Regions from separate parts of the Dickeya lacustris genome, predicted to be linked through region 2. Evidence: predicted binding sites of a transcription regulator. Region 2 holds the regulator's gene; each other region holds the start of a gene.

Evidence for each region. The regulator PhoB, encoded in region 2, activates phosphate uptake and scavenging genes when phosphate is short. The targets are predictions, from matches to a motif close to CTGTCATAAAACTGNCNNAT.
Region 1: a site for PhoB is predicted at 1,475-1,494, ahead of pstS (phosphate ABC transporter substrate-binding protein PstS). Genes of this name have one in related genera too.
Region 3: a site for PhoB is predicted at 2,182-2,201, ahead of uvrB (excinuclease ABC subunit UvrB). Genes of this name have one in related genera too.

What each region holds. Positions count from the first base shown of each region.
Region 1 covers NZ_CP114280.1:2,572,335-2,584,457, forward strand. The annotation lists gene glmS (glutamine--fructose-6-phosphate transaminase (isomerizing)) at 1-164, shown strand, start outside; gene O1Q98_RS11665 (acyltransferase family protein) at 315-1,358, shown strand; gene pstS (phosphate ABC transporter substrate-binding protein PstS) at 1,638-2,678, shown strand; gene pstC (phosphate ABC transporter permease PstC) at 2,826-3,815, shown strand; gene pstA (phosphate ABC transporter permease PstA) at 3,815-4,702, shown strand; gene pstB (phosphate ABC transporter ATP-binding protein PstB) at 4,768-5,544, shown strand; gene phoU (phosphate signaling complex protein PhoU) at 5,558-6,289, shown strand; gene O1Q98_RS11695 (ABC transporter substrate-binding protein) at 6,548-7,384, shown strand; gene O1Q98_RS11700 (amino acid ABC transporter permease) at 7,545-8,291, shown strand; gene O1Q98_RS11705 (amino acid ABC transporter permease) at 8,293-9,117, shown strand; gene yieH (6-phosphogluconate phosphatase) at 9,134-9,799, opposite strand; gene O1Q98_RS11715 (NCS2 family permease) at 10,084-11,421, shown strand; gene O1Q98_RS11720 (4'-phosphopantetheinyl transferase family protein) at 11,484-12,123, opposite strand, start outside.
Region 2 covers NZ_CP114280.1:3,748,741-3,760,863, forward strand. The annotation lists gene rdgC (recombination-associated protein RdgC) at 1-635, opposite strand, end outside; gene mak (fructokinase) at 924-1,844, shown strand; gene O1Q98_RS16975 (AAA family ATPase) at 1,912-5,595, opposite strand; gene sbcD (exonuclease subunit SbcD) at 5,592-6,824, opposite strand; gene phoB (phosphate response regulator transcription factor PhoB) at 7,213-7,902, shown strand; gene phoR (phosphate regulon sensor histidine kinase PhoR) at 7,930-9,249, shown strand; gene O1Q98_RS16995 (PstS family phosphate ABC transporter substrate-binding protein) at 9,334-10,311, shown strand; gene O1Q98_RS17000 (cobalamin-independent methionine synthase II family protein) at 10,613-11,719, shown strand; gene brnQ (branched-chain amino acid transport system II carrier protein) at 12,123-12,123, shown strand, end outside.
Region 3 covers NZ_CP114280.1:4,348,849-4,357,432, reverse strand. The annotation lists gene uvrB (excinuclease ABC subunit UvrB) at 1-1,924, opposite strand, end outside; gene bioD (dethiobiotin synthase) at 2,603-3,283, opposite strand; gene bioC (malonyl-ACP O-methyltransferase BioC) at 3,276-4,046, opposite strand; gene bioF (8-amino-7-oxononanoate synthase) at 4,037-5,188, opposite strand; gene bioB (biotin synthase BioB) at 5,189-6,226, opposite strand; gene bioA (adenosylmethionine--8-amino-7-oxononanoate transaminase) at 6,316-7,608, shown strand; partial or broken gene O1Q98_RS19675 (IS5 family transposase) at 8,001-8,584, opposite strand, start outside.

The sequences.
Region 1 (12,123 bases), 1.2 Mb from region 2:
ACAGCGAGATGATGAAAATCATCCAGTTGCCGCATGTTGAAGAGTTCATCGCGCCTATTTTCTACACGGTGCCGCTACAACTGCTCTCTTACTATGTGGCGCTGATTAAAGGCACCGATGTTGACCAGCCGCGTAACCTGGCGAAATCGGTAACGGTGGAGTAAGGTTTGCCGGTGACTGAGCGAAGAGCGTGATTCTTCGCCTGGCATAAAAAAGCCCTGATTTAATCTATCAGGGCTTTTCTTTTTTTAAGTTAACATACGCAGGGGTGTTACACTTAGCCCGCGTTAGAAACCTTAGTACGAGTTAAGAAAATGGAAATTCGACGCTTAAATACTATACGTGGTGTAGCTGTTTTGATTGTTATTGTTAGTCATTATAGCAACGAGTCTAAGATTCTCGGGGGCGTGCTAGGTAATGGTGCAGGCCAGCTTGGCGTAATGCTATTCTTCTTGCTAAGTTCATTTTTAATGTCTTTTCTTTATCTGGATAAAGTTCCGAATACACAAAACTTGGTGGGTTTTTGTGTTGCAAGAATTGCCCGGGTTATTCCTTTGTTCTTTCTTGTTGTATTCGTTTCTTTTTTTGGAAATATTATCTTTCCTTCTGAGTTTGTCCATTTCCTTTATCCGATAGCCGATCTCTCATCATTAATTTCAAATTTACTCTTGTTATCTGGTGTAAAAGTCATGTGGACAATTCCACCTGAAATACAATTTTATGCTGCTTTTGCTTTTTTTTGGTTTTTGACCAAGAAACTGGGGATGGGAATAATGCTATTCCCCATCGCCCTTTTAGGTTTTTATGTTTTTTTTCCTAATCCGAAAATTCATGAAGGCACTGTGTTTGGCCTGTTTTTTAGGCTATCAATATTACAGGTGTATGCTTGTTTTGTGGTTGGTCTCTTGTTCGGGGTTTTGTATAAGAAATGGTCTGTTCCTGAGAAGTACAAAAGCAAGTATTTCTTATGCTCCCTTGCTGTGATTCCTTTGCTTTTTCCGATGATTTTTTTCAGCTACACGGGTTATTTACATGCAATATGGAATGAGCCAGGTATTTTAATTGCAATTTCTCTGGTTTTTTTCTCGCTTGTTTTTCTTGTTCCTGATGGGAATTTTTTATTGGAAAATAAAGCTGGAGATTTTTTAGGAAGAGTATCTTATTCAACCTATCTATTACATTATCCCATTCTAATGACTATGAGTGGGTTGGGTTTTTCAAAAAAAATAATTGATGGTGTGATTTTTATATTGCTGACGCTGGTTGTTTCTCATCTTTCGTTTGTTTTTTTTGAAAGCCCAGCCAGGAGTTTTATTAAAAATAGATTTTTAAAAAACCTCAAGGTAGAAGGAAGGTAATATTTCAATGCCTGCTTTTATTGCTCTGATAGCATCTTGAAAATCACGGTGTTCCCTCGGCCTTTTTCCTCTGTCTTATTGACAGGTTAGTACACCCCCAGCGGCTTCTAATGTGCCTGTCACATAACTGTCATATTTCATACATTTTACTGTCACCGAATTGACCTATTTTCTCTTCCAGCAAATGACATTGTGATCGCGCACACGCTGCGGATGACACCTCTACCGATTAAACAATAGCTCCGGGTCTACACGTCTAGGTATCCCACAGGAGGGATTATGAAACTCATGCGTACCACTGTTGCCAGTATCGTTGCTGCAAGTTTTTCTCTGACGGCGGTTTCTGCTTTCGCCGCAGCAAATCTCACTGGTGCAGGTGCGACATTCCCCGCTCCGGTTTATGCCAAGTGGGCAGACTCTTATGAGAAAGAGACCGGCAATAAAGTGAACTATCAGGGCATCGGCTCCTCCGGCGGCGTGAAACAAATTACCGCCAAGACCGTCGATTTTGGCGCGTCCGATGCTCCGCTGGCCGATGATAAGCTGGCGCAAGATGGCCTGTTCCAGTTCCCGACCGTGATTGGCGGTATCGTACTGGCGGTTAACCTGCCGGGTGTGGCTGCCGGTGAACTGACGCTGGATGGCAAAACGCTGGGTGATATCTACCTGGGAAATATCAAAAAGTGGAACGATGCGGCCATCGCTAAACTGAACCCAGGGGTAAAACTGCCGGATCAGGATATCGCGGTCGTGCGTCGCGCCGATGGTTCAGGCACCTCTTATGTGTTCACCAGCTATCTGGCGAAAGTGAACAGCGAGTGGAAAGAGAAGATTGGCGCGGGTAACACCGTTAACTGGCCGACCGGTCTGGGTGGTAAAGGCAACGACGGTATCGCTGCGTTTGTTCAGCGTCTGCCGGGGTCTATCGGTTATGTCGAATACGCCTATGCCAAGCAGAACAATCTGGTGTACACCAAGCTGCTCTCGGCCGATGGCAAAGCCGTCAGCCCGACGGAAGCCTCCTTTAGCAATGCGGCCAAAGGGGTGGACTGGAGCAAGTCGTTTGCACAAGACCTGACTAACCAGAAAGGCGCGGACGCATGGCCTATCACGTCAACCACCTTCATTTTGCTGCATAAAGAGCAGAGTAAACCAGAGCAGGGCACTGAAGTGCTGAAGTTCTTCGATTGGGCCTACACGAAAGGTGATGCTCAGGCGAAAGCGCTGGATTACGCCACCTTACCGAAAGAAGTGGTTGCTCAGGTTCGCGCTGCCTGGAAAACCCAGATCAAAGACAGCAGCGGTAAAGCACTATACTGATTGTAGTCGGTCAGGAACGGTTGAGTCAGTCTCCTGAGGTGGATAAACCGCAATCGGTCTATCCACCTCCGACGTTGATAGCGCCGCCTGATTATCTGAAAGACGCAGTTATTTGAAAAACGCCGTTATCTGAAAGAAGAGAGACGTATGGCTGACGATAAGCCAACAACTATAGCGGATATACCTGTAGGCAAAACCATTACCCCGCCGGGAAAACAGGGCGATATCCTTTTTGGGGCGCTGGTCAGACTGGCGGCCCTGCTGACGTTACTGCTGCTGGGCGGCATTATCGTCTCACTGATGTTCGCCTCCTGGCCGAGCATCAAAACCTTCGGTTTTTCTTTCCTGTGGAACAAAGAGTGGGATGCGCCTGCCGGGCAATTCGGTGCACTGGTGCCGATTTACGGCACGCTGGTGACGTCGCTTATTGCCTTGATTATCGCCATTCCCATCAGTTTCGGTATTGCGCTGTTCCTGACGGAACTGGCACCCGGCTGGCTGAAGCGTCCGCTTGGGGTGGCGATTGAGCTGCTGGCTGCGATCCCGAGTATCGTTTACGGCATGTGGGGGCTATTTGTGTTCGCCCCGCTGTTCGCCAAATATTTCCAGCAGCCGGTTGGCAATGTGCTCTCTGGCATTCCATTCATCGGTTCGCTGTTTTCCGGCCCGGCTTTCGGCATCGGCATTCTGGCCGCCGGGGTCATTCTGGCCATTATGATCATCCCCTATATTGCCGCCGTGATGCGCGATGTGTTCGAGCAAACGCCGGTGATGATGAAAGAATCGGCCTACGGCATCGGTTGTACTACGTGGGAAGTTATCTGGCACATCGTGCTGCCGTTCACCAAAAACGGCGTGATTGGCGGCGTGATGCTGGGGCTTGGCCGGGCGCTCGGTGAAACCATGGCGGTAACATTTATCATCGGCAATACCTACCAGTTAGACAGCGTTTCGCTCTATATGCCGGGCAATAGCATCACCTCGGCGCTGGCCAATGAATTTGCCGAAGCGGATACCGGGCTGCATACCGCCGCGCTGATGGAGCTGGGGCTGATTCTGTTTGTTATCACCTTTATTGTGCTGGCCTGCTCGAAGCTGATGATCATGCGTCTGGCGAAAAATGAAGGAGCACGCTGATGGCGAGCATGAGCATGGAAACCCATTCCGACACGCTGGAAACCCGCCGCAAAATGCAGGCGTGGCGTCGTCAAAAAAACCGTATTGCGCTATTTCTGTCGATGCTGACGATGGCATTCGGCCTGTTCTGGCTGGTGTGGATACTGATGTCTACGGTGACGAAAGGCATTGATGGTATGTCGCTGTCGCTGTTTACCGAAATGACGCCGCCGCCGAATTCGGCGGGGGGCGGCCTGGCTAACGCGATTGTCGGTAGCGGCCTGTTGATTCTGTGGGCGACGCTGTTTGGCACGCCGCTGGGAATTCTGGCCGGTGTCTATCTGGCTGAATATGGCCGTAAATCGCTGATTGCCGAAGTGATCCGCTTTATTAACGACATTTTGCTGTCTGCGCCGTCAATCGTGGTTGGGCTGTTTGTCTACACGCTGGTGGTCGCCAAAATGGAGCATTTCTCCGGCTGGGCTGGCGTGATTGCGCTGGCATTGTTGCAGGTGCCTATCGTGATTCGTACCACCGAAAACATGCTGAAACTGGTGCCGGATAGCCTGCGAGAAGCGGCTTACGCACTGGGGACGCCGAAATGGAAGATGATCTCGGCGATTACCCTGAAAGCATCGGTATCCGGCATTATCACCGGCGTGTTGCTGGCGGTGGCGCGTATCGCCGGGGAAACGGCACCGCTGCTGTTTACCTCGCTGTCGAACCAATTCTGGAGCACCGATTTGATGCATCCGATTGCTAACCTGCCGGTCACGATTTTTAAATTTGCCATGAGCCCGTTCAAAGAGTGGCAGGGGTTGGCGTGGGCCGGGGTGCTGCTGATTACGCTGTGCGTACTGCTGCTGAACGTGCTGGCTCGCGTACTGTTTGCCAGGAAAACACGTTAACCCAGCAACATTTATGAATATTCGAGCGTCGCGCAGGCGGCGTTCGCCAGAAGAGAGACGTCTTAATGAGTATGGTGACAGAGACATCCGCCAGCAAAATCCAGGTGCGCAATCTGAATTTCTATTATGGGAAATTTCATGCGCTGAAAAACATCACGCTGGATATCGCTAAAAACCAGGTGACGGCGTTTATCGGGCCCTCTGGCTGCGGTAAATCAACCTTGCTGCGTACCCTGAATAAAATGTATCAGCTCTACCCGGAGCAGCGTGCCGAAGGCGATATCCTGCTGGATGGCAATAATATCCTGACCGATAGCCAGGATATCGCACTGTTACGCGCCAGGGTGGGGATGGTGTTCCAGAAGCCGACGCCGTTTCCGATGTCGATTTACGACAATATTGCCTTTGGCGTGAAACTGTTTGAGAAACTGTCGCGGGCGGAAATGGACGAGCGCGTCCAGTGGGCGCTGACCAAAGCGGCGCTGTGGCAGGAAACCAAAGACAAACTGCACCAGAGCGGTTACAGCTTGTCCGGCGGCCAGCAGCAGCGTTTGTGTATTGCGCGCGGCATCGCTATTCGACCGGACGTATTACTGCTCGATGAACCATGCTCGGCGCTCGACCCTATCTCCACTGGCCGTATCGAAGAGCTGATTTCCGAGCTGAAGAAAGACTATACCGTGGTGATCGTCACGCATAACATGCAGCAGGCGGCGCGTTGCTCCGACCATACGGCGTTTATGTATCTGGGCGAGCTGATTGAATTTAGCGATACCGACACCCTGTTTACCGCGCCACGGCAGAAGCAGACTGAAGACTACATCACCGGTCGTTACGGTTGATTACGGGAGTATCATGGACAATCTTAATCTGAATAAACATATTTCCGGTCAGTTTAATGCCGAACTGGAAAGCATCCGCACCCAGGTGTTGACGATGGGCGGGCTGGTGGAACAGCAACTGACGGATGCCATTACCGCCATGCACAATCAGGATGCGGAGCTGGCACAGCGCGTGATTGAAGGCGATGCCAAAGTCAACATGATGGAAGTGAGTATTGACGAGGCGTGCGTGCGCATTATTGCCAAACGCCAGCCGACCGCCAGCGACCTGCGTCTGGTGATGGCGATCATCAAGACCATTTCCGAGCTGGAACGCATCGGCGATGTGGCGGACAAAATCTGCCGCACCGCGCTGGAGAAATTCTCCCATCAGCATCAGCCGCTGTTGGTGAGCCTGGAGTCGTTGGGCAATCACACCGTACAGATGCTGCATGATGTGCTGGACGCGTTTGCGCGTATGGATCTGGATGAAGCCAAGCGCATCTACATGGAAGACAAGAAAGTGGACAAAGAGTACGAAGGCATTGTGCGCCAACTGATGACGCACATGATGGAAGACTCGCGCACCATTCCCAGCGTGCTGACCGCGTTGTTCTGCGCCCGTTCCATTGAGCGCATTGGCGACCGTTGCCAGAACATTTGCGAGTTCATTTTCTACTTCGTTAAAGGCCAGGATTTTCGTCATCTGGGTGGCGACGCACTGGAAAAAATGCTGGCGCAAAAAGACGCGAGCAAACCGGAGTAACCAACCCGCCATTGCTTGTTGCTTCCCAACGCCCCGCCTTTGCGGGGCGTTGTCATTGGTTATGCGCGATGGCCGCATTGTCACTGAGGGTTGCCAGGTGCCGAATAGAACATAAGTTCATATTATGGGTATTTATGTTATTTCCGGCGCGTCAGTACCGCTGTTAGCCTGCATTCATTGAGTTAACAACATCTTATGAACTCATTCTCGTTCAGGTGCATTCTCTTTTGAGAACAATAGATTACAGGCGGATAAAAAATGAAAAAATCGTTGTTGGCATTCTCTCTTCTGGCAGGACTGGCGGCGCTTTCTGGCCATGCGCAGGCGGATAAACTCGACGACATCCAGAAAGCCGGGGTGGTGAACGTGGCGGTGTTCGACAGCAATCCGCCGTTTGGTTATGTCGATCCGCAAAGTAAAAAGCTGGTGGGCTACGATGTGGATGTCGCGCAGGCTATCGGCAAGGCGCTGGGCGTAAAAGTGGAGTTGCGCGCAACGAACCCGGCCAACCGTATTCCGCTGTTGACCTCGAAAAAAGTTGACCTGATTGCCGCTAATTTCACCATTACCGATGAGCGTGCCAAACAGGTGAATTTCAGTGTGCCCTATTTCGCCACCGGCCAGAAATTCATTGCCCGCAAAGGCGTGCTGAAAACCCCGGAAGACATCAAAAACCTGCGCATTGGTGCAGATAAAGGCACCGTGCAGGAAATCACCCTGCGTGAACACTACCCAACGGCGAAAGTGATCTCTTATGACGACACGCCGCTGGCGTTTGCGGCGCTGCGTAATGGCAACGTGCAGGCCATCACCCAGGATGACGCCAAACTGGTCGGGCTGCTGGGCAACCTGTCGGCGGCACAAAAAGCCGATTTTGAAATTTCGCCCTTTAGCATCACCAAAGAGTATCAGGGCATCGGCATTCCTAAAGGTGAAGACCGGTTGACGGAAAAAGTGAATGACATTCTGCTGAACCTGGAAAAACAGGGCGAGGCGGTGAAAATTTATGACCGCTGGTTCGGGCCGCAAACCCCGTCAGCGCAGCCGCGTGGTGATTTTAAAATCGCCCCGTTGGCTCAACAGCCCAAAGCCTGATTCTTCACCCGCCATTGCCTGTTGGTGGCTGGCTGACGATGTCATACCGGTGACACAGAAATAGCAGAAATAAACGACAGACATTCCTCGTATTGATGAACGTCACGACACTCAGTGTAGTAACCTTGCCCCCGGCCCCATCCCGGGGGCCTTCTTATTGATGATGACTGATAACCACTTTCAACGTTGGCTGGCCGAGACATGGCTGGCCCCGCAGTACCTGCATTGGTTGTGGCAGGGTTTTCTGGTAACGCTCGCGTTGGCATTGGCCACCTCGCTACTGGCAACGCTGCTTGGCCTGGCGCTTTCCGCCGCGCGCGATAGCCGCACTCCTTTGCTGCGCTGGCCGGTGGTGGCCTATTGCTCGCTGTTTCGCAACACGCCCTTGCTGGTGCAGCTGTTCTTCTGGTATTTCGGTGCGCCCCAGTGTTTGCCTGCGGCCTTCATGCAGTGGCTCACGACGCCGCACACGCTGCCGCTGTTGGAGATTAGCCTGCCGTCGTTTGAGTTTATTGCCGGTTTGATGGGGGTGACGTTCTACTCCAGTGCGTTTATTGCCGAAGAGATCCGCGCGGGTATTGCCGGTGTCGCGCGCGGCCAGAAATATGCCGCTTGTGCGCTCGGGTTAACCGGCTGGCAGGCGATGCGCTATGTGGTGCTGCCACAGGCGTGGCGAATAGCCTGGCCGACGCTGCTTGGGCAGTACATGAACGTGATAAAAAACACCTCGTTGACGATGGCTATCGGTGTTGCCGAACTGTCTTATGCTTCACGTCAGGTGGAAACGGAAACCTTGCGCACATTTCAGGCTTTCGGGGTGGCGACCTTGCTCTACGTTGCTGCCATTGCCGTGCTGGAAGGCTTTGGTATGTGGCGCGCCCATCGGCAACCGCTAAAGGGGAAATAAGATGGATTTCTCGATAATCATCGATAATTTTGGTTATCTGATGTGGGGGTCGTTCCCTGAGGGGCCGCTTGGCGGCGCGGCGCTGACGCTGGCATTAAGCCTGATGGCCGGATGTGCTTCGGCGCTGTTGGGCACGGTGTTGGGGGTTGCGCTGGCGATGAACCGTGGGACAGGCGGCGCGCTACTGGCGCTGGTGTTGGGCTTTTTCCGTGCCATTCCTGTCATCATGCTGATTTTTTGGACTTATTTCTTATTACCGATAGTGTTCGGCGTGGATATTCCGGCTATCACCACCGTGGTGTGCGCGTTGACGCTCATCGCCTCTGCCTATCTGGCTCATGGCGTGAAAGCGGGCATTATGGCAATTGCTGTGGGGCAGTGGCAGGCGGGGCTGTCGCTCGGGTTGGGGCGCTGGCAGACGCTGTGGTATATCGTACTGCCGCAGGCATTGCGCATGATGGTGCCTTCGTTCATCAATCAGTGGATCTCGCTGATTAAAGACACCTCGCTGGCCTATATTGTCGGCGTGGGCGAACTGACCTTTCTTGCCACGCAGGTCAATAACCGCAGCATGGTCTACCCTGCCGAAGTGTTTTTGTTTATTGCACTGGTCTATTTTGTATTTTGTCTGGCCCTGGAAGCGGTGGCGCACGCTGTGCGCCAGCGTTTTAGCACCACGCCGGTGCCTGCGCGCCGCAGGCTGTTTGGCTGGCGTCGTGCCGTTAACATTGCACACGTCAGCAATCCGCCAATCGACGATCCACAAATCAACGATCTACAAATCCATGATCTACAAATCAACAATCCGCAGCGAGAGGCGCGATAGCAACAACACTCTGTATTCAGTCTGTTAGCGAAAACCCTTGCTGCCGCCACAGCATGGGTAGCTGTGCCATGTCATGGAACATAGTGACTTGCGGGTGATGGATGGGAGCGTTGTGCTCATCGGCGCAGTAGTAAAATACCGCAATGCCTGCCGCTATCCCTGCCTGAGTGCCGGAAACCGAATCTTCCACCAAAATACAGCGTGAGATCTCCACCCCCATTTCATTGGCGGCATGGTGCAGTAATGCGGGATCGGGTTTCCATTTGCCAATGTCATAGCCGCTATAAAGGTGTTGACCAAAGAACGGCAATAAGCCGGTTAAACCCAGCGAGTGCTGCATTTTGCTGACCGGGCCGTTAGACACTACGGCGGTGGGCACCCGTAGCGCCTCCAGAACTGCTTTAACACCGGGGATCGGTTGCAGTGAGAGATCAAAAAGTCGCGCCACTTCCGAGCGAAAATGTCGCTCCAGTTGTTCAACCGAGACCGTTAAATCAAAACGCGTGCTGATGCGTTCAATGATGTCGTAAAGCTTCATGCCTTTAAACGTTTGAATGACCTCGGCCAGCGGTAACTGCACGCCGTAGGGCTTGAAGATATTCACATAAGCCTGACAACAAATGACCTCGCTATCGACCAGCGTGCCATCACAGTCGAAAAGTACACACTCAATTATCGACATTCACACTCCTCATAAACGCCGCTTAACCTCGGGGTAAGGTGGCGATGATTAACCACTTTACCTGACCGATCATTGATTACGATAGCGGATGATTTTCCCGGATAGAAAAACATGAACAAACGTTTTCGCAACAAGAACGGCAGCGAAAGCGTAGCGATCAGGCGCAAGATATAGAAAATTATTATGGCCGGGAAAAAAAAGCCACCCGGCGCGTTAACTGCCGCGCATTTTGGTATAGGATACCGGGCGATTCTGTTTCCTTTTTCTTCTTTAGGTTATTTCTCATGGATAAATCTCAGTCTGGTTCCGTTGCACCGCAGGGGCTGCTGGAGCGCGTGTTTAAGCTCAAACAGCATGGCACCACGGCGCGTACTGAAACGATTGCCGGGTTCACTACGTTTCTGACGATGGTCTACATCGTGTTCGTTAACCCGCAGATCCTCGGCGCAGCGGGTATGGATACCAAAGCGGTATTCGTCACGACCTGCCTGATTGCCGCTTTTGGCAGCATTTTTATGGGATTACTGGCCAATTTACCGGTAGCGCTGGCTCCGGCGATGGGCTTGAATGCCTTTTTTGCTTTTGTGGTGGTCGGTACCATGGGCTTACCCTGGCAGGTGGCGATGGGCGCTATTTTCTGGGGCGCTATCGGATTTTTATTGCTGACCGTATTCCAGGTGCGCTATTGGATGGTGGCCAATATCCCGCAAAGTCTGCGTCTTGGCATTGCCAGCGGGATTGGTCTGTTGATTGCGATGATCGGCCTGAAAAATGCGGGCATTATTGTGCCTAACCCGGAAACGCTGGTGGCCGTTGGCAAAATGACCTCGCACGGCGTGCTGCTTGGGGTACTGGGTTTCTTTATTATTGTGGTGTTGGCTCATCGCAATATCCATGCCGCCGTGCTTATCTCGATTGCCGTTACCACTCTGCTTGGCGTTATGCTGGGGGATGTGAAATACACCGGTATTTTCTCTATGCCGCCGAGCGTCACCAGCGTGGTCGGGCAGGTTGATCTGGCCGGTTCGCTGAATTTGGGGCTTTCTGGCGTCATCTTCTCTTTTATGCTGGTCAACCTGTTTGACTCCTCCGGTACGCTGATTGGCGTGACGGATAAAGCTGGTCTGGTGGATGCGCGCGGCAAGTTTCCACGTATGAAACAGGCGCTGTATGTTGACAGTATCAGTTCGGTTGCCGGGGCGTTTATCGGGACGTCATCGGTCACGGCGTATATCGAAAGCTCATCCGGCGTGTCTGTTGGCGGGCGTACCGGGTTGACGGCGGTTGTCGCCGGGGCGTTGTTCCTGCTGGTGATTTTCCTGTCTCCGCTCGCTGGCATGGTGCCAGCTTATGCGGCTGCGGGCGCGCTGATTTACGTTGGGGTATTGATGACCTCAAGCCTGGCGCGTGTGAGCTGGGATGACCTGACCGAAGCGGTGCCCGCGTTCATTACTGCGGTAATGATGCCGTTTACTTTCTCGATTACCGAAGGGATTGCATTTGGTTTTATCGCCTATGCCATCATGAAAGCAGCAACCGGTCGCTGGCGTGATATCAGCCCGTGCGTGGTGGCGGTTGCGGTGCTATTCCTGTTGAAAATCGTCTTTATTGACGCGCATTAATTCTCCGCGAGCCGGGTTGCCCCGGCTCGCGCCTTTCTTCGGCTCTTTTTTCTGCCCCCTCGTTACATCACATACTGCGGAGAAGCATGCTCCGTCGCGTGGCTACTTAATTTGATATAACGCCGCGATTGGCGCTGTTGATGGACAATTTCGCCGCTTTTACGCATACCGTAAGCCGAGGTGTAATTCCACATCACCAGACGATCCAGTCTTGGCGTGTGAGCGCAGGCCCAGGCCAGGTAGTCGTCAATGTCGCTGACCACTTCCACTTCCGGTATATGCCGCGAGCGCAGGCGACCAGAGGCCGGATGCAGTTTCAGCGACTCCGGCCCGCCGGTATGGAAACCGGGGATCTTTAGCACTGACTGGCGAATGGTGCATAGCTGAGTAGCGGCTTCGAGAGGGTCTAACTGGGCGTCAATCCAGGCTTTTTCCGCGTGAGTCTGGGTTTGCAGGTGAGTGGGCGTTTCACGACTCCAGACGCGGATAATTTCGACATCCATACCGACTTTCCCCTCTTCACTGAGCAGGATGGCGATGGTATTTCCTGCGTAGCCAAGGCTGAAATCGGGTAGATGAGGGTCAACAAAACAGGGTCTGCCGTTTGGCGAAACCATTAACGGTGGCAGAACCGGATAACCGAAAAAATAAAACATCATTTCTGCCAACAGCGCGCGGCCTTTCAGATAGCGCTCGCGGCGC
Region 2 (12,123 bases):
TGCTTTTTGCAGCGAATAACGCCACCATCTTCCAGCAGTGCTTTTAGCTCCGCCTCATCTTGTAAGGTGAAACCGACGGACGTGCTGCCGGAGCGAACCCATTGCGTCATGGTGAGCTCGATAGGGTTTTCCATTGTCAACGGCACGACGGGGAGTGAGCCTAGCGTTTTACGCAGCAGCGCCAGCGTATCTTCCGCTTTTTTGGCGCTGGCGGCATCGACCATGATGAGGTGATTAACGGTATCTATCCACAGCGAGACCTGACTAAACCGGCTGAACGCGCGGGGCAACAGGCTGTGCAGAATTTCATCTTTCAGCGCGTCTTTCTCGGTTTTCTTCAGTTTGCGATGCTGCTCGCCTTCAAGCTTATCGATTTTTGCCTGCAACGCTTGTTTGATAACCGGGGACGGCAGCATTTTTTCTTCTTTACGCGCACAAATAAGAATTTGGCCGTTGGCGGCATGTGTCAGGGCATCACTGTGTGGCCCCATGGGCGGAACCCAGCCGGTTTTCGTCATATCCTGACTGCCGCAAGGTGTAAAAGCGCAAGATGCCAACTGTGTTTCCAGGGCATCGGCCGTGAGATGGATATCGCGATTCAGGCGATAGACCATCAAATTTTTAAACCAGAGCATGTTTATTCCCAGATGGGGGCATCTGTTGTATGCGGTTTACGTGATTCTCAACGAGAATGATGAACCGAGACAGACGCAGGGGTTATTCATGGCGGGCATGATAACGAATTGTGGTGTATGAAGGTACGATAATGTCATCATCAACGAGGCGGGCGACGGCGGCTAACCGCAGCCATAGTCGGTCTGCCTTGAGTCATCGGTATTCCGCGTATTGCATTGCCCGATGAGGGGCGTGTGAAGACGGCGGCATGTGTATCCCACAGGCATATGGGAATCCTGGGAGGTAATGTGCGAATAGGCATTGATTTGGGTGGCACAAAAATTGAGGTGATCGCGCTGACCCATCAGGGTGAGACGCTTTTCCGTCATCGGATTGCAACGCCGCGTCATGATTATCGGCAAACGTTACAGGCTATAGCATCGCTGGTGGCGATGGCCGAGCAAGTGACGGGGCAGCGTGGCACGGTAGGGGTTGGCATACCCGGCACGCTATCGCCTGTGACAGGACGGGTAAAGAATGCCAATTCGGTCTGGCTGAATCAGCAACCGCTTGACCATGATTTAGCGGAGTTACTGGCTCGCCCGGTGAAGGTTGCCAATGATGCCAATTGTTTTGCCGTCTCTGAGGCCGTCGATGGTGCGGCGGCGGGCGCGGAGAAGGTCTTCGCAGTGATTATTGGCACCGGGTGTGGCGCAGGCATGGCGTTTCACGGTCAGGTGCATAGTGGGCGTAACGGCGTGGCCGGTGAGTGGGGTCACAATCCCTTACCGTGGATGGATGCTGATGAGTGGCACTATCAGCAGCAGACGCGCTGTTATTGTGGTCGCACGGGCTGCATCGAATCGTTTATTTCTGGAACCGGGTTTAGCGCTGACTACCGGCACTTCAGCGGTCAACAGGCGGTGGCACAAGAAATAGTGGCACTGGCGCAAGCGGGTGATGAGCAGGCCGAATGGGCGATGCAGCGTTACGAACAGCGGCTTGCCAAATCGCTGGCGCATATTGTTAATGTGCTCGACCCGGATGTGATTGTACTTGGCGGCGGCATGAGTAATGTTTCACGCTGGTATGACACGGTACCGACGTTGCTGCCTGCGTGGGTATTTGGTGGCGAGTGCGATACGCCGATTAGACAAGCGCGTCACGGTGATTCCAGCGGCGTGCGAGGCGCGGCCTGGCTATGGCCGCCAGAGGTAGCGCCTGCGTGAAACACAGGCCACATGGACGGCATGGGGCTTAACGCCCCATGGTTACGTCTATTTTATGGCGTATGCGCTATTTTACTGCGTACACGCTATCAAGCTGGCTAATGCCAAGGCCATTGCGTTTTTTAACGCGAATCTGCACGTGAATGCGGTCTTTCATGGCTTCCACATGGCTGATAACGCCAATGGTTTTACCTGATGCATTCAGGTTATCCAGCACATCTAACGCGGTATCCAGCGTTTCGCCATCCAACGTGCCGAAGCCTTCATCAAGAAAGAGTGAGTCAATGCGGGTTTTCGCACTCACCAAATCAGAGAGTGCCAGCGCCAGCGCCAGACTGACCAAAAAGCTTTCCCCCCCGGACAAGGTACGGGTATCACGCACGGCATCGGCCTGCCAGGTGTCCGCAACCTGTAATTCCAGCGTATCGGATGTCTTGCGTTGCAACAGGTAGCGGCCATGCAACCGGGCTAACTGGCGGTTGGCTAAGAACACCAGATGATCCAACGTGAGGCCCTGGGCAAAACGTCGGAATTTGTCACCTTTTTGCGAACCAATTAACTGGTTGAGGTAGCCTAAGTCTTCGCAAGTCAACTCCGCGCGGGCAATCGCTTCAAGCAATACCCGCTGTTTCTCGCGCCGCTGCTGGTCGCTTGCCAGCTGTTGCTGCAATTCACCTTGTTGTGACACTTCGGCTTTGGCCATCGCACCCAGGCTTAAAAGTAACTGGCGGATATCTTCCTGGTTGACATCATCAGGCATCGATTCCGGGCGCGCGCGCATATGCTGCTCCAGTGCGCTATCCGCCTGTTGTTGCAGGGCATCAACCTGCTGTGCTCGCTGTTTTAGCTTCTCTTCCAGTGCCAGTAGCTGTGTGCGCTCTGTTTCATTGAGCAAGGCGTAACCAAAGGCGGTTTCATCAGCAAATCCGGCCGCGTTCAAGGCGGCGCTGAACGCGCCTATCGCCTGCTGTAACTGGTTTTCAACATGCTGCTCTTGTTGTTCCAGCGAGGCGACTTCGCCACTCAAACGGCTGGATAGCGATTGTGCCTGTTGCCACTGTTGCTGCGCTTGCTGAACATCTTGTTCCAGCGCCTGACTTTGCTGGCGTAATTGAGCCAGCATATCGCTGATGCTCTGGTTGCCCATCAATTGCCAGCGTTGCTGGCGCGCGTTGTCGAGGACGCTTAGGGTGTCGGCCAATTGCTGTTGGCCGGTCATTAACGCGGCGTCTACATCCGTTAAACGCTGCTGGCTGGCTGCGATTTCTGCTTCCTGAGCCGCCAGTTGCGGCTGGCAGCGATTTTGTTCGAGCTCGCTTTCTTGCCAGCGTAACCACTCAGTTTGACGTTGGCGTAGCCACGCTTCTTGGTGCTCAAGCACCGGGGCCTGCAACTGGAATATGGCCAGCGTCTGGCTGATGCTGTCATGCAGACGCTGTAACTCACGTTCGGTTTTATCCAGCGATAGACGTAACTCATCCTGCGCCTGTTGCAATGCATGGCGTTGCTGGGCGTTCAGGGCCAGTTGTTGTTGTGTGTGAGACAACAACTGCTCGGCGGATGTGAGTAAATCCTTACTTTCCTGAATATGGCGCAGGCTGCGCTCGCGGCTGGCGATATGTGATTGTAGCGCTTGCTCTTTGGTGACGGCATCTTCCAGCCACTGGTTCAGGGTGACGCTTTGTAGCGGATCAAAATCAATCAGTAAGCGTTTACTAACGATCTGGCACTGTTGCAGCAGGACATCAAAATCATGCTGTACGCGCTGGATAGCGTTTTGCTGCTGTTGGCGTTGTTGCTCCTGTAACTGCAATTGTGTGGTCGCTTGTACGACGCTTGCTTGCAGCGTTTCGACCTCCTGACGCAGCGCATGTAACCGTATCTGGGTTTCACTGGGGCGCAGTGCCTGATAACGCGCCACGGCAGGATGATGCGTTGCGCCGCACAACGGGCACTCTTTACCCGGTTGCAATTGCTGGCGCTCATTTTCCAGACTCACAATGCGCAGTTCTAATTCATGCCGTTTTTCCAGATCGGTCAAATGCTCCGCCTGACGTTGATGTGCCTGCCGCAACTGCGTTTGCTGTTGCTCAAGCGCCTCAATGCGCCGTTGGGTATCGAGATACTGTGCTTCAAGCGAGGTGCGCTGGCTCAGTAACTGTTGTAGCACGGCGCTGTGCGTGGCTAGCTGCTGGCGATCGGACTGTTGGGCGACGTGAGACTCCAGTTGCTGGCGCAGCGTCTCCAGCGGTTGGCTCTCTTCTTGTTGCGTGTTGTGTTGCTGGTGTTCGCTCAGTAATTGCCGGGCGCGCTCACAGGCTTTTTGCTGGGCAAGCTGTTTTTCCGTCAGCAGTTGATACTGCTGTTCAAGGTATTCTGATTGAATCTGTTGCTGCGCTTTTTTTTCCTGCCAGACCAATAAGTCCTGTTGCCATTTTTGCTGCTGAGGAAATTGCGCTTGCCAGAGCGGAATATGGCTGCCGAGGTACTGATGGCTGTGATGTTGCTGGCGGTAGTTTTCTACTTCCGCCAGCTGTTGTTGGGTTTGCTCGCGCTGGCGTTGCACTCTGGAAAGCGTGGCAATCAGCGTTTTTTGCTGCTCCAGCAGGCTGTCGAGCGCCTGTTGTTGTTGCGTGCGCTGGGTTTGTAGCGTAGCGATTTGATGATCAAGAGGCTGGACGCGTTCATTGATGAGCGTCTCTTGTTGCTGGCGCTGCTCGGCATGCTGCTTACGCACGATTAGCGCTTTTTCTAACTGAATTTTCAGTAGGTTCAGCGCATCTTGCTGGCGGGTTGTCTGCTGTCGCAACAGGGTCAGCTGTGCTTGCAGCCGCTGTTTCTCTTTTTGCGCGCGCTCGCGTTCGTTGAGCTGCGGGCGCAGTTTTTCAGCAGGCTCGCTGCGGCGCAATTTTTCGATTTGGGTCTGTGACTGGCGCTGTAACTGTTCAAACGCTTCGCGCTGTTGTTTTACCTGTCGCTGTGTTTGCTGGTGTTGTAGCAGGGTATCGTGCCAGCGTTGATGGGTCAGAATTTCCTCTCGTTGCAGCGACAAGGCGTGTTCTTGCTGGCGAATAAAATCCAGCTGTTGTTCAAGCGCGCGGCGCTGTTCATCGCTGAGAAGCTCAAGCGTGGCGACTTTGGCTTTCAGTGTGTCGAGCTGAATATGCGCCTGCTTGTGTTTTTCAAATACCTGCTCGGATATTTGCCCATAAATATCTGTGCCGGTGAGCTCTTCAAGCAATTCGGCACGCTGGTTGGCATCGGCATTGAGAAAAGCGGCAAACTGCCCTTGTGACAACATCATCGATTTGGTAAAGCGATCGAAATCCAGGCCGGTGATATCATCGATCATCGCCAGCTTATCGTTCACCTTATCCGTGAGGATTTTGCCATCGGCGCACAAAGCCAGTTCGACTCTGGGCGGCTGCAAGTTACCCTCCGGGCTGTTATGCGCGCGCCGTTGACTCCAAAAAGCGCGATAGGCAACGTTTTTGACTTCAAACTCGACTTCAGCCAGACAATCGGCCGTGTGTCGCGTCATCAGTTCATTCTGGCTGGGGCTGACTTTTAGACGCGGCGTTTGATGGTAGAGCGCAAGGCAGATTGCGTCGAGTAACGTGGTTTTTCCCGCTCCGGTCGGGCCAGTGATAGCAAACAGACTGTTGCTGGCAAAAGGCTCGCGCGTGAAATCGATTTTCCATTCGCCTTGCAGGGAGTTGAGATTTTTCAGCCGCAAACTGAGGATTTTCATGCACCGGCCTCCTGACGCTGTTCATCGACGTCCCGCACAATTTTGCCAAATAGGGTGCGCAACCGCTGCCGACGCGCGTCATCAAGTTCCGTTTCTTGCGCCAGCCGCCGCTCGAAAACCTCGGTCGGTTGCAGTTCATCGAGCGTTTCGGTGTCGAGCTGTACCAGCATTTGTTGCTGTTGTTCTCGCGCCCGGCGCAGCAGCAGGACATCCACATTCAGCGAGGCGGTTAGCGATTGAATGTGTTGCTGCATGTCGCTGAGGTAATCCTGGGTGGTGATTTCGATATCCAGCCAGACGGGTTTCTCGCCCTGATAGTCGCGAAAACCGGCCAATCGACGCTCGATTTCCGCCAGATTGCCCTTCACCAGTTGCATCGGCTGTTCTGCGGGGATAACCAGGGTACTGACATCCTGTAATTTCCCTTGGTCAAAATGCACCAGATAGACAGACTTTTCGTGATTGAGTTCATCAAAGCTGAGGGCGATAGGGGCACCGCTGTAACGAATATGCTCACATTGCGCCACGCGTTGTGGCCGGTGAATATGGCCAAGAGCAATATAATCGGCAGGGGGAAACGCCTGTGCCGGGAACGCATCCAGCGTACCAATATAAATATCGCGTACCGAGTCCGAGGTAGCCACGCCAACGGTCGTGAGGTGCCCGGTCATAACAATCGGCAGATGTTCCCCAAGCGTGGTGCGTAATGTGCAGGCATGCTGATAACAGGCTTGATAATGGCTGGCGATGGCCTCTTGTAATGCTTGCTGCTTTTGCTCGCCGGATTGCCCGGCTTTACTGGTAAAAAGCTCGCGGGCGCGCAAAAACGGTATGGCGCACAAAATCGCGCCGGGTTCGCCGTTGCGGTTATTCAGCACCAGAATGTGTTCTTCAATATCGCCATCAAAACCGGCGATGACCCGGGTATTGAGACAGGCGAGCAGCGAACGGGATTCATTGAGCGTAGCAACGGAGTCGTGATTACCGCCGGTAACAATCAACTGACAGCCGGTAGGCTGAAGGGCCACGACGAACTGGTTATACATCTCACGGGCGTAACTGGGCGGTGTACCGTTATCGAACACATCGCCTGCTACTATTAATGCGTCGGCCTGATGCGTTTCTACCTGACAAACCAGCCAGTGCAGAAAAGCCTGATGTTCAGCTGCGCGGCTGCGGGTGTAAAAGTACTGACCAAGATGCCAGTCAGACGTATGAATAATTCGCATGTGACTCCCTGCAGGTGAGTACAAACCACGCCTTAATTGCTACCGACACCGGCGAGCAATAAGGCGTTACGACAGTTTCTGTAACAATATTGTTGTTACGATATTGTTGTTACGGCGTCATGGTTTTTTCGGTGCGGCTGAAAACACCGCACGAGAGGCCGTGTCTTTATCATCGGCGATTATAGGCAGTCAGTTTAGGCCGTGTCCCCTAATATCTTGTTTGGATAGGGAGGATTTGCCCGCTTTGCGAGCGACTTTCCATGTTTTACATCGGGGAAACGGGCGAGAGTCGTGCGCAGTATGTGGCCGGATTTTTCATAAATCTGTCATAAAACTGACGCATAATGCACACCGCACGCTAACCGTGACGATTAACGGCAGGATTGATATGGCAAGACGTATTTTGGTGGTGGAGGATGAAGCGCCGATCCGTGAGATGGTGTGCTTTGTGTTGGAGCAGAACGGCTATCAGCCCGTTGAAGCCGAGGATTATGACAGTGCCGTCACCCGGCTGACCGAACCGTACCCTGAACTGGTGTTGCTCGATTGGATGCTACCCGGTGGTTCTGGCCTGCAATTTATCAAGCACATGAAACGTGAAGCATTGACCCGCGATATTCCGGTGATGATGCTGACGGCACGTGGTGAAGAAGAGGATAGAGTGCGTGGGCTGGAGGTGGGTGCGGATGACTATATCACCAAACCTTTTTCTCCCAAGGAGCTCGTCGCGCGCATCAAAGCCGTCATGCGCCGCATTTCGCCTATGGCGGTGGAAGAGGTGATTGAAATGCGAGGGCTGAGTCTTGACCCTTCCTCGCACCGAGTGACCACGCCAGAACATGCGTTAGACATGGGGCCAACTGAGTTCAAGTTGCTGCACTTTTTTATGACACATCCAGAACGGGTATACAGCCGTGAACAGTTGCTCAATCACGTTTGGGGCACTAACGTGTATGTAGAAGATCGTACTGTTGATGTGCATATCCGCCGTCTGCGCAAAGCGCTGGAAACCAGCGGGCATGACAAGATGGTACAAACTGTTCGGGGTACCGGATACCGTTTCTCAACGCGTTATTAGTCGCGTCTTTGCTGGAGAACGTCGGTCGTGCTAGAGCGTTTATCCTGGAAAAAGCTGGCGCTGGAGCTGGCTTTTTTTTGTTTTCCCGGTCTGTTGTTAGGGCTGTTTATCGGCTATCTACCCTGGTTTTTACTGGCCTCGGTGGTGTGTGCCTTGTGCTGGAACTTTTATAACCAATTGCGCTTGTCCTACTGGTTATGGGTGGATCGCAGCATGACGCCGCCGCCAGGTCGCTGGAGCTGGGAGCCACTCTTTTATGGTCTTTACCAAATGCAACTGCGTAATCGGCGGCGGCGGCGGGAGCTGGCGTTATTGATAAAACGTTTTCGCAGTGGCGCTGAGTCATTACCCGATGCGGTGGTCATCACCACAGAAGAGGGCAGTATCATTTGGTGTAATCGACTGGCACAGCACCTGCTCGGGTTTCGTTGGCCGGAAGATAATGGCCAGAATATCCTTAATTTGCTGCGTTATCCCGAATTTACCCAGTACATGCAACAACAGGATTTTAGCCGCCCCCTCACCTTAACGTTGAAAAATTCGCACCACGTCGAGTTTCGTGTGATGCCCTATTCTGAGGGGCAGTTGCTGATGGTAGCGCGCGATGTGACGCAGATGCACCAATTGGAAGGCGCACGGCGTAATTTTTTTGCGAATGTCAGCCATGAGTTACGAACGCCGCTTACCGTCTTGCAGGGGTATCTGGAAATGATGAGCGATGAATCGCTCGATGGCGCGTTGCAAGCCAAAGCGCTGCATACGATGCAAGAGCAAACCCGCCGTATGGATGGGCTGGTGCGCCAGTTGCTTACGCTATCGCGTATCGAAGCGGCGTCGTCAATTGATCTGAATGAAAAGGTCGATATCCCCCTGATGCTGCGCTTGCTCAAGCGCGAGGCTGAAACGCTCAGTCAGGGACGGCATGAAATTGTGTTTCGTGTAAACGAACAGCTGCAAGTGTTTGGTAATGAAGAGCAGTTGCGCAGTGCGGTATCTAATTTGGTGTATAACGCGGTGAACCATACCCCGCCGGGCACGCGTATTGAGGTGTGCTGGCAGCAAACGCCACAGGGCGCTGAGTTTCAGGTAAGCGATAACGGGCCTGGCATTGCCCCAGAGCATATTCCGCGCCTGACGGAGCGCTTTTACCGTGTGGATAAGGCGCGTTCGCGCCAAACCGGTGGCAGTGGGTTGGGGCTGGCTATCGTTAAGCATGCACTGAGCCATCACGATTCTCGCCTCGACATCATCAGTGAGCAGGGGGCGGGCTCGCGCTTTTTATTCACGTTGCCAAACCGGTTGCTGGTGCGTTCGGTGCTGAGTCAAAACGCGCTCAATCCACAGTGATAAAACGGCGCTTGTCAGCGGCAGGGCTTGATTGTCACTGCCGCTGTGCCGAGAATAGCCGTTGTCTCCTAATGGAAATAGCCGATGACTTTCACCTGCCGTTTATGCGCATCGTTATTGTGCCGTTTATGCACATTGTTATTGTGCCTGTTCAGCCAGTGTGGCATTGCGGCCATGCCGTCAATGCTCGCGGGCAACCTCTCCAGCGCCGGGTCTGACACACTGGCAAACCTGATGACATTCTGGGCGGCCGATTTCACGCAGCACTATCCTGGCGTTAATGTGCAGATTCAGGCAGCGGGCTCCTCATCGGCACCGACCGCGCTGGCAGCGGGCGCGGCCCAGCTTGGCCCGATGAGTCGGCCGATGAAGAGTAGCGAAATCGCGCTATTTGAGCAGCATTACGGCTACCCGCCAACGGCGGTTCCTGTCGCGCTGGATGCGTTAGTGGTGCTGGTAAATCAGGATAATCCGCTGCCGGGCCTGACGCTGCGCCAACTGGACGCCATTTTTTCCATTACGCGCCGCTGTGGGGCGGGGAGTGCGCTGCAACGCTGGCATGAACTGGGGTTGACGGGCGTTTGGCAACAGCGTGCATTGCTGCGTTATGGGCGTAACTCTGCCTCCGGCACCTATGGATTTTTCAAGCAACGGGCGTTATGTGGCGGGGATTTTTTATCGCAGGTGAATGAATTGCCGGGGTCGGCCTCCGTGGTACAGGCCGTGGCCGCGTCAGTGAATGCCATTGGCTATGCCAGTATCGGTTTTCGCGCCAGTGGCGTGCGTGTTGTACCGCTTGCTGACGGTGAGACCGGTGACTACGTGTTACCCACGGCGGAAACGATCCGCAGTGGGCGTTACCCCTACACCCGTTATCTCTATATTTACATCAATAAGGTGCCCGGCAGGCCGCTGGAGCCACTGACGGCCGCTTTTCTCGATCGCGTATTGTCGCCGCAAGGGCAGGCGCTGGTCAGTCAGGACGGGTATTTACCGCTGCCAGAATCCACCCGTGAGCAGGTGCGCCAGCAATTGGCATTGATGGATGTACCCGCCTCTTAACAGAGCGTCGCTCGTTATTTTTGCAGGCGAGTGGATGCTGCCCCAGATTGAGTACCATACCAGATGACTTACAACGTGAAGAATTTTCATCAGTAGTGAAAATTCTTCCATTGTGGTTACTGCGCCCGCATGACACGATGCACTCATATTAGCCGTCTGGATGGCTAAAGAATTCAGTGGCGTAATTATTTCTCTTAGAAATCAATTCTATTTTACTTAAAAATCAAATGATGAGTGGCGCAGATGAAACGGGCGTTCGTTGCCCCGCCGCCACATCGTCTGACGAGCAAGGGAGCACAGCATGACTCAAGCCATTCCTCCGTTTCGCGCCGATGTCGTCGGCAGTTTGTTGCGTCCGGCTGCTATCAAGCAGGCCCGTTTGCAGTTTCAGGCGGCAGAAATCGATGCTGCGGCACTGCGCCAAATAGAAGATAGCGAAATTCAACGCGCAGTTACGCTACAGCGTGCTGCGGGTCTGCAATTGGTGACGGATGGCGAGTTTCGCCGTGCCTGGTGGCATTTTGATTTTTTTGACAATCTCAACGGCGTTGAGCGTTATGAAGCGGAACAGGGTATTCAGTTTACCGGGGTGCAAACTAAAGCACGTGGCGTGAAGGTGACGGGGAAAATCAGCTTTAATCCACAGCACCCGATGCTGGAGGATTTCCGTTTCCTGCACAGTATCTCCGGCGATGCGGTAGCCAAAATGACGATTCCAAGCCCGAGCGTGCTGCATTTTCGCGGCGGTCGTAAAGTGATAGACAGTACGGTTTATCCTGATTTAGCTGATTATTTTGACGACCTGGCGCAAACCTGGCGCGATGCGATTCGCGCTTTTTATGATGCGGGCTGCCGTTATCTGCAACTGGATGACACCGTATGGGCCTATTTGTGCTCTGAAGACCAGAAGCGCCAAATTCGTGAGCGTGGCGATGATCCTGATGTTCTGCGTGAGACGTATGCCAACGTGTTGAACAAAGCGCTCGAAGGCAAGCCTGATGACTTGGTGGTGGGGCTGCATGTCTGCCGGGGCAATTTCCGCTCCACCTGGATTTCAGAAGGAGGCTATGAGCCCGTAGCGGAAACGCTGTTCGGTAATGTGAATGTGGATGCCTTCTTTTTGGAATATGACACCGAGCGTGCCGGCGGATTCGAGCCATTACGCTTTATTAAACCGGGCCATCAAAAAGTTGTTCTGGGATTGATAACGACCAAAACCGGTGCGCTGGAATCGGTTGATGCAGTAAAACATCGAATTGCCGAAGCGTCGCGTTATGTCCCGCTTGATCAATTATGCCTGAGTCCTCAGTGCGGGTTCGCGTCAACAGAAGAGGGCAATACGCTTTCAGAAGAAGAGCAATGGGCCAAATTGCAGCGTGTGGTAGAGATAGCTGCTCAGGTTTGGTAGTTGCTCGCATCAGCAAATAAGAGACTTTTTATAACGCCGGTTGCGCATACCGGCGTTTTTTATTTCGATAAGTTTTTAATATGGTTGATTGTTGTTCTATTCGGCTTTATGTGGCATGTCTTTCGCACTAAAAAGCGTGTTTATGCACAAATCATGTATAGCTTGTTATAAAAATATCAATCAATAAAACCAAATATTTATCATTTATCAGAATAATGCTCTGCTTTACCGATCTCGTATTGCCTTTTATCGCTATAAACGTTTTACTTAGCCCCCATTAACGCTGTGCAATAAATCCTCACATCTATAAACCTGCACATCGCACGTGCGCACTTTATGTTGCGCCCGCTTGACGCCCGGTTTTACCGGCAACACCATTTTTACAGGCAACAACAACATACTTA
Region 3 (8,584 bases), 600 kb from region 2:
TCTGGCTTTCCAGCTCGCGGATTTTCTGCTCCAGCGCCTTGGGTGACAGCGCCTGATAAGCCGCCGCCTCCGACACGGCTTTTTTGCCTCTCCCTTTGCTTTTACCTTTGCCTGCATTGGGCTGGCCCAGTTGCAGAATATCGTCAATTTTCTTATTCAACCCCTGCGGCACAATGCCATGTTTTTCGTTATACGCTTGCTGTTTCTCTCGCCGCCGCTCGGTTTCCTCAATGGCGCGCGCCATCGATGGCGTGATTTTATCGCCATACAAAATCGCACGGCCATTCAGGTTACGCGCCGCGCGGCCAATGGTCTGAATAAGCGAGCGCTCGGAGCGCAAAAAGCCCTCTTTGTCCGCATCCAGAATCGCCACCAGCGACACCTCTGGCATATCCAACCCTTCACGCAGCAGGTTGATCCCCACCAGCACGTCAAACTCACCCAAACGCAAATCGCGAATGATTTCAACGCGTTCGACGGTGTCGATATCCGAATGCAGGTAGCGCACGCGCTCGCCATGCTCTTCCAGGTAGTCGGTTAAATCTTCCGCCATGCGTTTGGTCAGCGTCGTGACCAGCACGCGCTCGTTGACGGCAACGCGCTTGCGAATTTCCGACAGCAAATCATCCACCTGCGTCCCCACCGGGCGGACTTCCACTTCCGGGTCGAGCAGGCCGGTCGGCCGCACCACCTGATCAATAATCTCACCGCCGGATTTCTCCAGCTCATATTTGCCCGGCGTGGCCGACACATAGATGGTTTGCGGCGCTAATGCTTCGAACTCTTCAAACTTCATTGGCCGGTTATCCAGCGCCGACGGCAAGCGAAAACCATACTCCACCAGCGTTTCCTTGCGCGCCCGATCGCCGCGATACATGCCGCCTAACTGCGGGATCGTGACATGCGATTCGTCAATCACCAGCAGACCATCAGCGGGCAAATAGTCAAACAAGGTTGGCGGCGGCTCACCCGGCCCACGGCCAGATAAAAAGCGCGAGTAGTTTTCGATACCGGAGCAGTACCCCAGCTCATTCATCATTTCCAGATCGAAGGTGGTGCGCTGCATCAACCGCTGCTCTTCCAGCAGTTTATTGTTCGCCAGCAGCACTTCACGGCGCTGCGCCAGCTCGACCTTTATCTCCTCCATGGCCTGCAAAATGCGCTCACGCGGCGTCACATAGTGGGTTTTCGGGTAGATGGTGTAACGCGGCAGTGTTTGTATGATGTGGCCGGTCAGCGGGTCAAACAGCGACAGGCGCTCGACCTCTTCGTCAAACAGCTCGACGCGCAATGCGATTTCATCAGATTCGGCAGGGAAAATATCGATGACTTCGCCGCGCACGCGAAACGTACCGCGCGTAAACGCCTGATCGTTACGGGAATACTGCAATTCGGCGAGCCGACGCAAGATAGCGCGCTGGTCAATCAGCATGCCTTGCGTCAAATGCAGCATCATCTTCAGATACAAGTCCGGGTCGCCGAGGCCATAGATGGCGGAGACCGACGCCACCACCACCACATCACGCCGCTCCAGCAGCGCTTTCGTGGCCGACAAACGCATCTGCTCGATATGTTCGTTCACCGACGCGTCTTTTTCAATAAAGGTATCTGAACTTGGCACATACGCTTCAGGCTGATAGTAGTCGTAATAAGAGACGAAATACTCCACCGCGTTGTCCGGGAAAAACGCCTTCATTTCGCCGTATAACTGCGCGGCCAGCGTTTTATTGGGCGCCAGCACCATGGTTGGCCGGTTCAAATCGGCAATCACGTTGGCGATAGTAAAGGTTTTGCCCGAACCGGTGACGCCCAGCAACGTTTGGTGCGCCAGCCCATCCTCCAGCCCCTCTTTCAACCGCCGAATGGCCTCAGGCTGGTCGCCTGCGGGCTGAAACGCGGAATGCAATGTGAACACTTTACTCATTGAACGTTCGACTCACGATGTAAACGGCTGACAGAAAAAATAGCATGAAATACGGCGATGCAGTGTGGAACATAATACTGGATATAAAGACAGCATCAAGCCATTCTTAACCATGCGGTTGACATCGCGTCATGCTTTTTTGACTAGCATAGACCGGCATTGGTATCCAGCAAAAAATCGGATAATTATCCCCAGAAATTCTCTTTCTCAAATTCTCTGCGCTGACCAGTCAGCCAGGACGCCCGTGCGCACGCCAATTGCCACAAAAGTGACTTGATTTTAATTATTTGATTGATTTTAAAGAAAATATGAAAAAAGCGGAGATTAGCATCAAACCGGGCGAAAGCCGCGCCAGCTCTCGGTTAGCGCACGTTTTCTAACTCTAATACACACGGTTATCCACAGAAATGGTGGATAACTCCCACAAGCGCCCGTGTGCCCTGTCTCGGCGCGATGTCACCGATTTGGCGTCAGCGGGCGAAAACGGCCCTCTTCAACAAAATTTACTGCGTTGAGCTCCGGTTTATTATAAAAAAAACGACGACACGGCGCGGACGTACCGCATGGCGATATGGCGCGACGCAAAGATTCAACGGGTTTTTCAAGTTGGTTTTCACTATCAATTTCAATCAGAAAGAGCGGAAATCAGCGTCCCGCTCTCGGGTGTCACCTCACCGGTTAGTCACTCAGTAAAGCAATATTTAAGTAAGCCCCCAGATTCTGCTGCATCGGCGCGGCAAGGTGCGGTATTTCACCGAGCATCGGCGCGCCAAGGCGCGCTTGCAGCGTCTGTAAATAGGCCTGATGGTGCGGCCCGGGCATCACCACATCATTGGCAATCCACCCGACCAGCGCCAGCCCAGCCTGGCGCACCGCCAACGCCGTCAGCATGGCATGGTTAATGCAGCCAAGCTTAATGCCAACCACCAAAATAACCGGCAAGCGCTCCATCACCACCCAGTCGGCAAAGGTGTGCTGCGAGGAGAGCGGCGTAAACCAGCCGCCTGCCCCTTCAACCAACACCCAATCAGCCTGCGCGCCTAGCGTATGCAAGCCCTGACTGAGGGTGGAAAAATCGATGGGACGGTTTTCCGCCGCACTCACAATATGCGGCGAGGTCGGCTCCAGAAACGCCAATGGATTGACGGCATCATAAGGCAACGCCACGCGGCTATTGGCCTGTAATGCCAGCGCATCGCTGTTACGAAGCCCTTGCGCCGTCATGTCGCACCCGGAGGCGACGGGTTTATACCCTGCGCTACGAAAACCGGCGCGGCCAGCAGCCTGTAACAGCGCCACGCTGGCTATCGTTTTTCCCACTTCGGTGTCAGTCCCTGTCACAAACCAGCGTTTAGTCACGATAAATCACTCCAAAAACACGTTGATAAGTCAGTGGATAGCCCTGCGGGTGGCGCGGATAGCGCCCCTCCAGCGCTGCCAGTTGGCGGCGGCTCAGGCTGCCCGGCGCTCGCCCGGCATGCAGCCAGCTCGCCCCGACGCCTTTCACCGAGCGCATCAGGCTTAACACGTCCGGGAAATAACAGGTTACAGGGCACAGTTGCACCTGCGCGCGGTAACGCTGGCACAGCGCGGTAATGGTTTGCGCGGGTAAAAAGGCGTTGATGCGCCGCGAGCCATCCAGTTGCTGCCAGGCGCTATCAAGCTCGGCAAGCGTGCCTTGCGCCAGGGTACACAGCGCAATCACGCCGCCTGGCCGGGTAACGCGGTAGAGTTCGTCAAGGGCGTGGGCGAAATCATCGCACCACTGCATCACCATGTTGCTGAAGCTGATATCCATGCAGCCATCCGCCAGCGGTAACTGCTCGATATCACCGTGCAGATACGTGCAAGCAGCGCCTTGCGCTTTCGCCACCGCCAACATCTCGCCGGACAAATCCAGCGCCGTCACCCGTTTCCCCATGCTTTGCCAGCGTGCGCTGAAATAGCCGGTGCCACAACCGGCATCCAGCACATTCAGCCCGGCATTCGCCGCCACCATCGCCACGAGTTGCTCCCCGCTGTCGCGTTGCAGCGCGGCAAACTGGTCATACTGTTTGGCCGCCCGGCCAAACGCACGGGCGATGGCGCGCTTATGGGCGGTTACAGGTTCACTCAGCGCCATGGTAACGCCTCCAGTAAACGGTCGATATCCTCCGGCTGATGCGCCGCCGTTAAGGTAATGCGCAAGCGCGCCGTACCCGGCGGAACCGTCGGCGGACGCATCGCCGTCACCCAGATGCCCTGCTCACGCAGATGCTGCGCCAGCCAGATTGCCCGGCGATTGTCGCCGACGATAAGTGGCTGAATCGGGCTGGCTGACGCAGGCGATTGCAGCGCCAGCGTGCCGATGCCGGCGCGAAAGCGCTGGATATGCTGCGCCAGTAACGCCCGCCGCGCATCGCCCTCGTCCCCCTGAATGATCGCCAGTGCCGCACTCAGTGCCGTGGCCTGCGCGGGTGGCATCGCCGTGCTGTAGATAAGGTGGCGGGCAAACTGCACCAGATACGCCGCAACGGACTCGCTGCACAGAATGGCCGCCCCGCTGACGCCAAACGCTTTACCAAAGGTGACGACCAGCACGTCCGGTTTCACCCCCTGCCGCCACGCACTGCCGCGCCCTTGTGCGCCAGTCACGCCGATGCCGTGCGCATCATCCACCATCAGCCAACTGTGGTGGTCACGGCAGTGCTGCGCCAGCGCCGCCAACGGCGCACTGTCGCCATCCATACTAAAGACCCCCTCTGTCACCACCAGCGTCTGTCCGCTCACCGGTTTTTGCAGCAATGATTGCAACGATTCCGGCTGGTTATGCTGAAAGCGGCGTAAGCTCGCCGGTGACAGGCTGGCGGCCTCCAGCAACGAGGCATGGCTTAGGCGATCGGCCAGAATGCGGTCGTGCTCGCCCAATAAAGCCAACACCACCGCCTGATTCGCAGCGAAACCGGAAATCATCAGCAGTGCGCTATCGTAACCGAGCCAGTCCGCCAGTTGCTGCTCCAGCGCGGCGTGTGCCTCGCTATAACCGGTCACATGCCCGGAGCCGCCGCTGCCCACGCCATAACGCGCCGCCCCCTGCTGCCAGGCCGAGACTATCGCCGGGTGTTGGCTCAATCCCAAATAGTCGTTGGAGGCGTAATTGAGGTAGCGATGCGACTCACGCATCAGCCAGCGGGTACTGCCGCCCTGATTGGGCAGGCGCACCCGGTAGGCGTCTTGCGCCCGCCGCTGCGCCAGCGCATCATCAATCCGTTGCTGCCAGCTCATTTATACCGCCGCGTTGTAATAGTGCTCGGTATCGGCATGCAACAATTGCTCGGTTAAGTGCTGCTGCTGTTGGTTGTCGCCGTACTCGGTTTGGGTTTGTTGCGGATTCAGGCCAAGCTTGCGAAATAGCTGCACATCCTTGTCTTCTTTCGGGTTTGGGGTGGTCAGCAATTTACAGCCGTAGAAAATCGAGTTAGCGCCCGCCATAAAGCACATCGCCTGCGTCTGTTCGCTCATCTGCTCGCGACCGGCAGACAAACGCACATGCGAGCTCGGCATCATGATGCGCGCCACGGCGATAGTGCGGATAAAATCAAACGCATCCACATCGTCATTTTCCGCCAGCGGCGTGCCTTTTACTTTCACCAGCATATTGATGGGGACACTCTCCGGCGGCGTCGGCAGGTTCGCCAGTTGCACCAGCAGGCCAGCGCGGTCACGCACCGTCTCCCCCAGCCCGACAATGCCGCCGGAGCAGACTTTGATGCCCGCACCGCGCACCTTATCGAGCGTATCGAGCCGCTCTTGATAAGTCCGGGTGGTGATGATGTTGCCGTAGAATTCCGGCGAGGTATCCAGATTGTGGTTATAAAAGTCGAGCCCCGCCGCCGCCAGCCGCTGGGCCTGATCGCCATGCAGCGTGCCCAGCGTCATGCAGGTTTCCATGCCCAGCTCTTTCACGCCACGCACCATCTCTTCCAGATACGGCATATCGCGCTCGTGCGGGTTTTTCCACGCCGCCCCCATACAGAATCGGGTCGAACCGGCGGCTTTGGCCTGCCGTGCCGAATCCAGCACCTGTTCAACCTGCATCAGGCGTTCAGTTTCAATGCCGGTGCGGTAACGGGCGCTTTGCGGGCAGTATTTGCAGTCTTCCGGGCAGGCACCGGTTTTAATCGATAACAGCGTGCTGACCTGCACCTGACGCGGATCAAAATGCTGACGATGCACCTGTTGCGCTTCAAACATCAGCTCCAAAAAAGGCTTATCAAACAGGGCCTGAGCCTGCTCCAGGGTCCAGTTTACACGTTCAGTCATCATCATTGCTCCGGGTGAAAAAGTCTCGCCAGTGTAATTTATGTGGGTATACTGTCAACCAAATTGACATTGATTTGGTTGACAACATCATGACGCAGGATGACCTGGATTTCGACCGACGCCACATCTGGCACCCCTATACCTCAATGACACAACCACTGCCCTGTTATCCGGTTGTCGCTGCCAGCGGCTGCCAGTTACAGCTGGCTGATGGGCGTCAACTGGTCGATGGCATGTCGTCCTGGTGGGCGGCGATCCACGGCTACAATCACCCGCGCCTGAATCAGGCGCTGCAAACACAACTGGCGCAAATGTCGCATGTGATGTTTGGCGGCATCACCCACCCGGCGGCGGTGGCGCTGTGCCGCCAGTTAGTGGCGATAACGCCAGCGGCACTGGAGTGTGTGTTTTTGGCTGATTCCGGCTCGGTGGCGGTCGAAGTGGCGATGAAGATGGCGTTGCAATACTGGCAGGCGCGCGGGGAACGTCGTCAGCGTTTCCTGACGCTGCGCCACGGCTATCATGGCGACACCTTTGGCGCGATGTCGGTGTGCGACCCGGACAACTCGATGCACAGCCTTTATCAGGGCTATCTGCCGCCGCATCTGTTTGCCGCTGCGCCGCAAGGCGGGTTTGACCAGCCGTGGCAACAAGACGATATCGCAGCGTTCAGCACCCTGCTGCAACAGCATCAGCATGAGATTGCCGCCGTCATTCTGGAGCCCATTGTGCAGGGCGCAGGCGGTATGCGTTTTTATCACCCTGAGTACCTGCGACAAGTTCGCCAGTTATGCGATAAACATGGCATCTTGCTGATCGCCGATGAAATCGCCACCGGCTTTGGCCGCACCGGGCGTCTGTTTGCCTGTGAACACGCCGATGTCACGCCAGATATTCTGTGTCTCGGCAAAGCGCTGACCGGCGGCTACATGACACTGTCTGCCACCCTGACCACCCGTGCCGTCGCCGAGACCATCAGCAACGGCGAAGCCGGTTGTTTTATGCACGGCCCGACCTTTATGGGCAACCCGCTGGCATGCGCCGTGGCCCACGCCAGCCTGACGCTGCTGGCCGAAAATCACTGGCAGGCGCAGGTGGCGGCCATCGAAGGGCAACTGCGTCAGGCGTTGCTGCCGCTCAGGGACGCACCGGCGGTTGCCGATGTGCGGGTGTTGGGTGCGATCGGCGTGGTGGAAACCCGTCGCCCCGTCAATATGGCAAACCTGCAACGGTTCTTTGTTGAACGGGGAGTGTGGATTCGCCCCTTTGGTAAACTGATTTACCTGATGCCGCCGTTTATCATTGCACCGCAGGCATTAGCGCAATTAACCCACGCTATCGCAGATGCCGTGAGTGGTGCCCATCCCGCGTTTTTCCACTGATTAATTCTTTCTGCTTAATCCTTCGGCGTCCTCTTTTCTGTGTGCTTACCTGGCTATTTAAATGCCAGGTAATCCCCCTGCGAAATAATTACCCGTACATCCGCACGGTATTTTTTATTTCCTGTTCACGCCAGCAACGGCATGACCGTTGACATGGGCATATATTTAAAAATAATAAAATTTAAAAATAATAGAATGAGAAAATAATTACACACATAGCATTCCCGCCCGGTTATTAATTAATAAAAAGAAATCAAATGCCTTTCGCAACATAAAAACAACAATATTTTTTATTGGACTTTACCGTTTCGTCATATTTATGTCTGTTCTAATCGACATCATGTCCTGAATAGTCATTCTGCACCGGCAGTAACTCCTCTAGGCTGTGTCCCTTAACTTAACAACCGCTTTAAAAATAACCTGATCGCTCCCAGTTTTAGCATACTCAGGTAGTTTCTGGCCGTTTTCTCCGAGCGGGTGGCAATACGGCGATTTTCTTTAAGTATCGCAAAGCAACGCTCCACGACATTGCGTTTTTTGTACAGGCGCGTGTCGAGGGGGGCGACGTCCGTCCTGACTGGCCTTCTCATTCGATTTAAACGGAATAACCGCTTTTATTCCTTTCATTTTCAAGTGAATGCGAAGGTTTTTACCTGAATAACCCTTATCCGCCAGCACCGCTTTCGGACGTGATTTCAGGTGCCCGCTTTTTCGGATAATCCCGACCCGGTTGAGCAACGTTTCCGCGTATCGGCTTTCGTGGGCCTGTCCACCGCTCAGGCAAAAACTCAGTGGTAATCCTGTGCCATCTGTCGCCAGATGGATTTTGGTGCCAAAGCCGCCGCGAGAGCGACCCAGCCCATGGTCCTCGCATTCATCGGGATGTTTTTTTCGCACCGGCGGCCGCTTTCAGGGCGCGAACGTTACTGCCATCCAGCGCGATAACATCCCAGTCTATCAGCGCTTTTTCATCCAG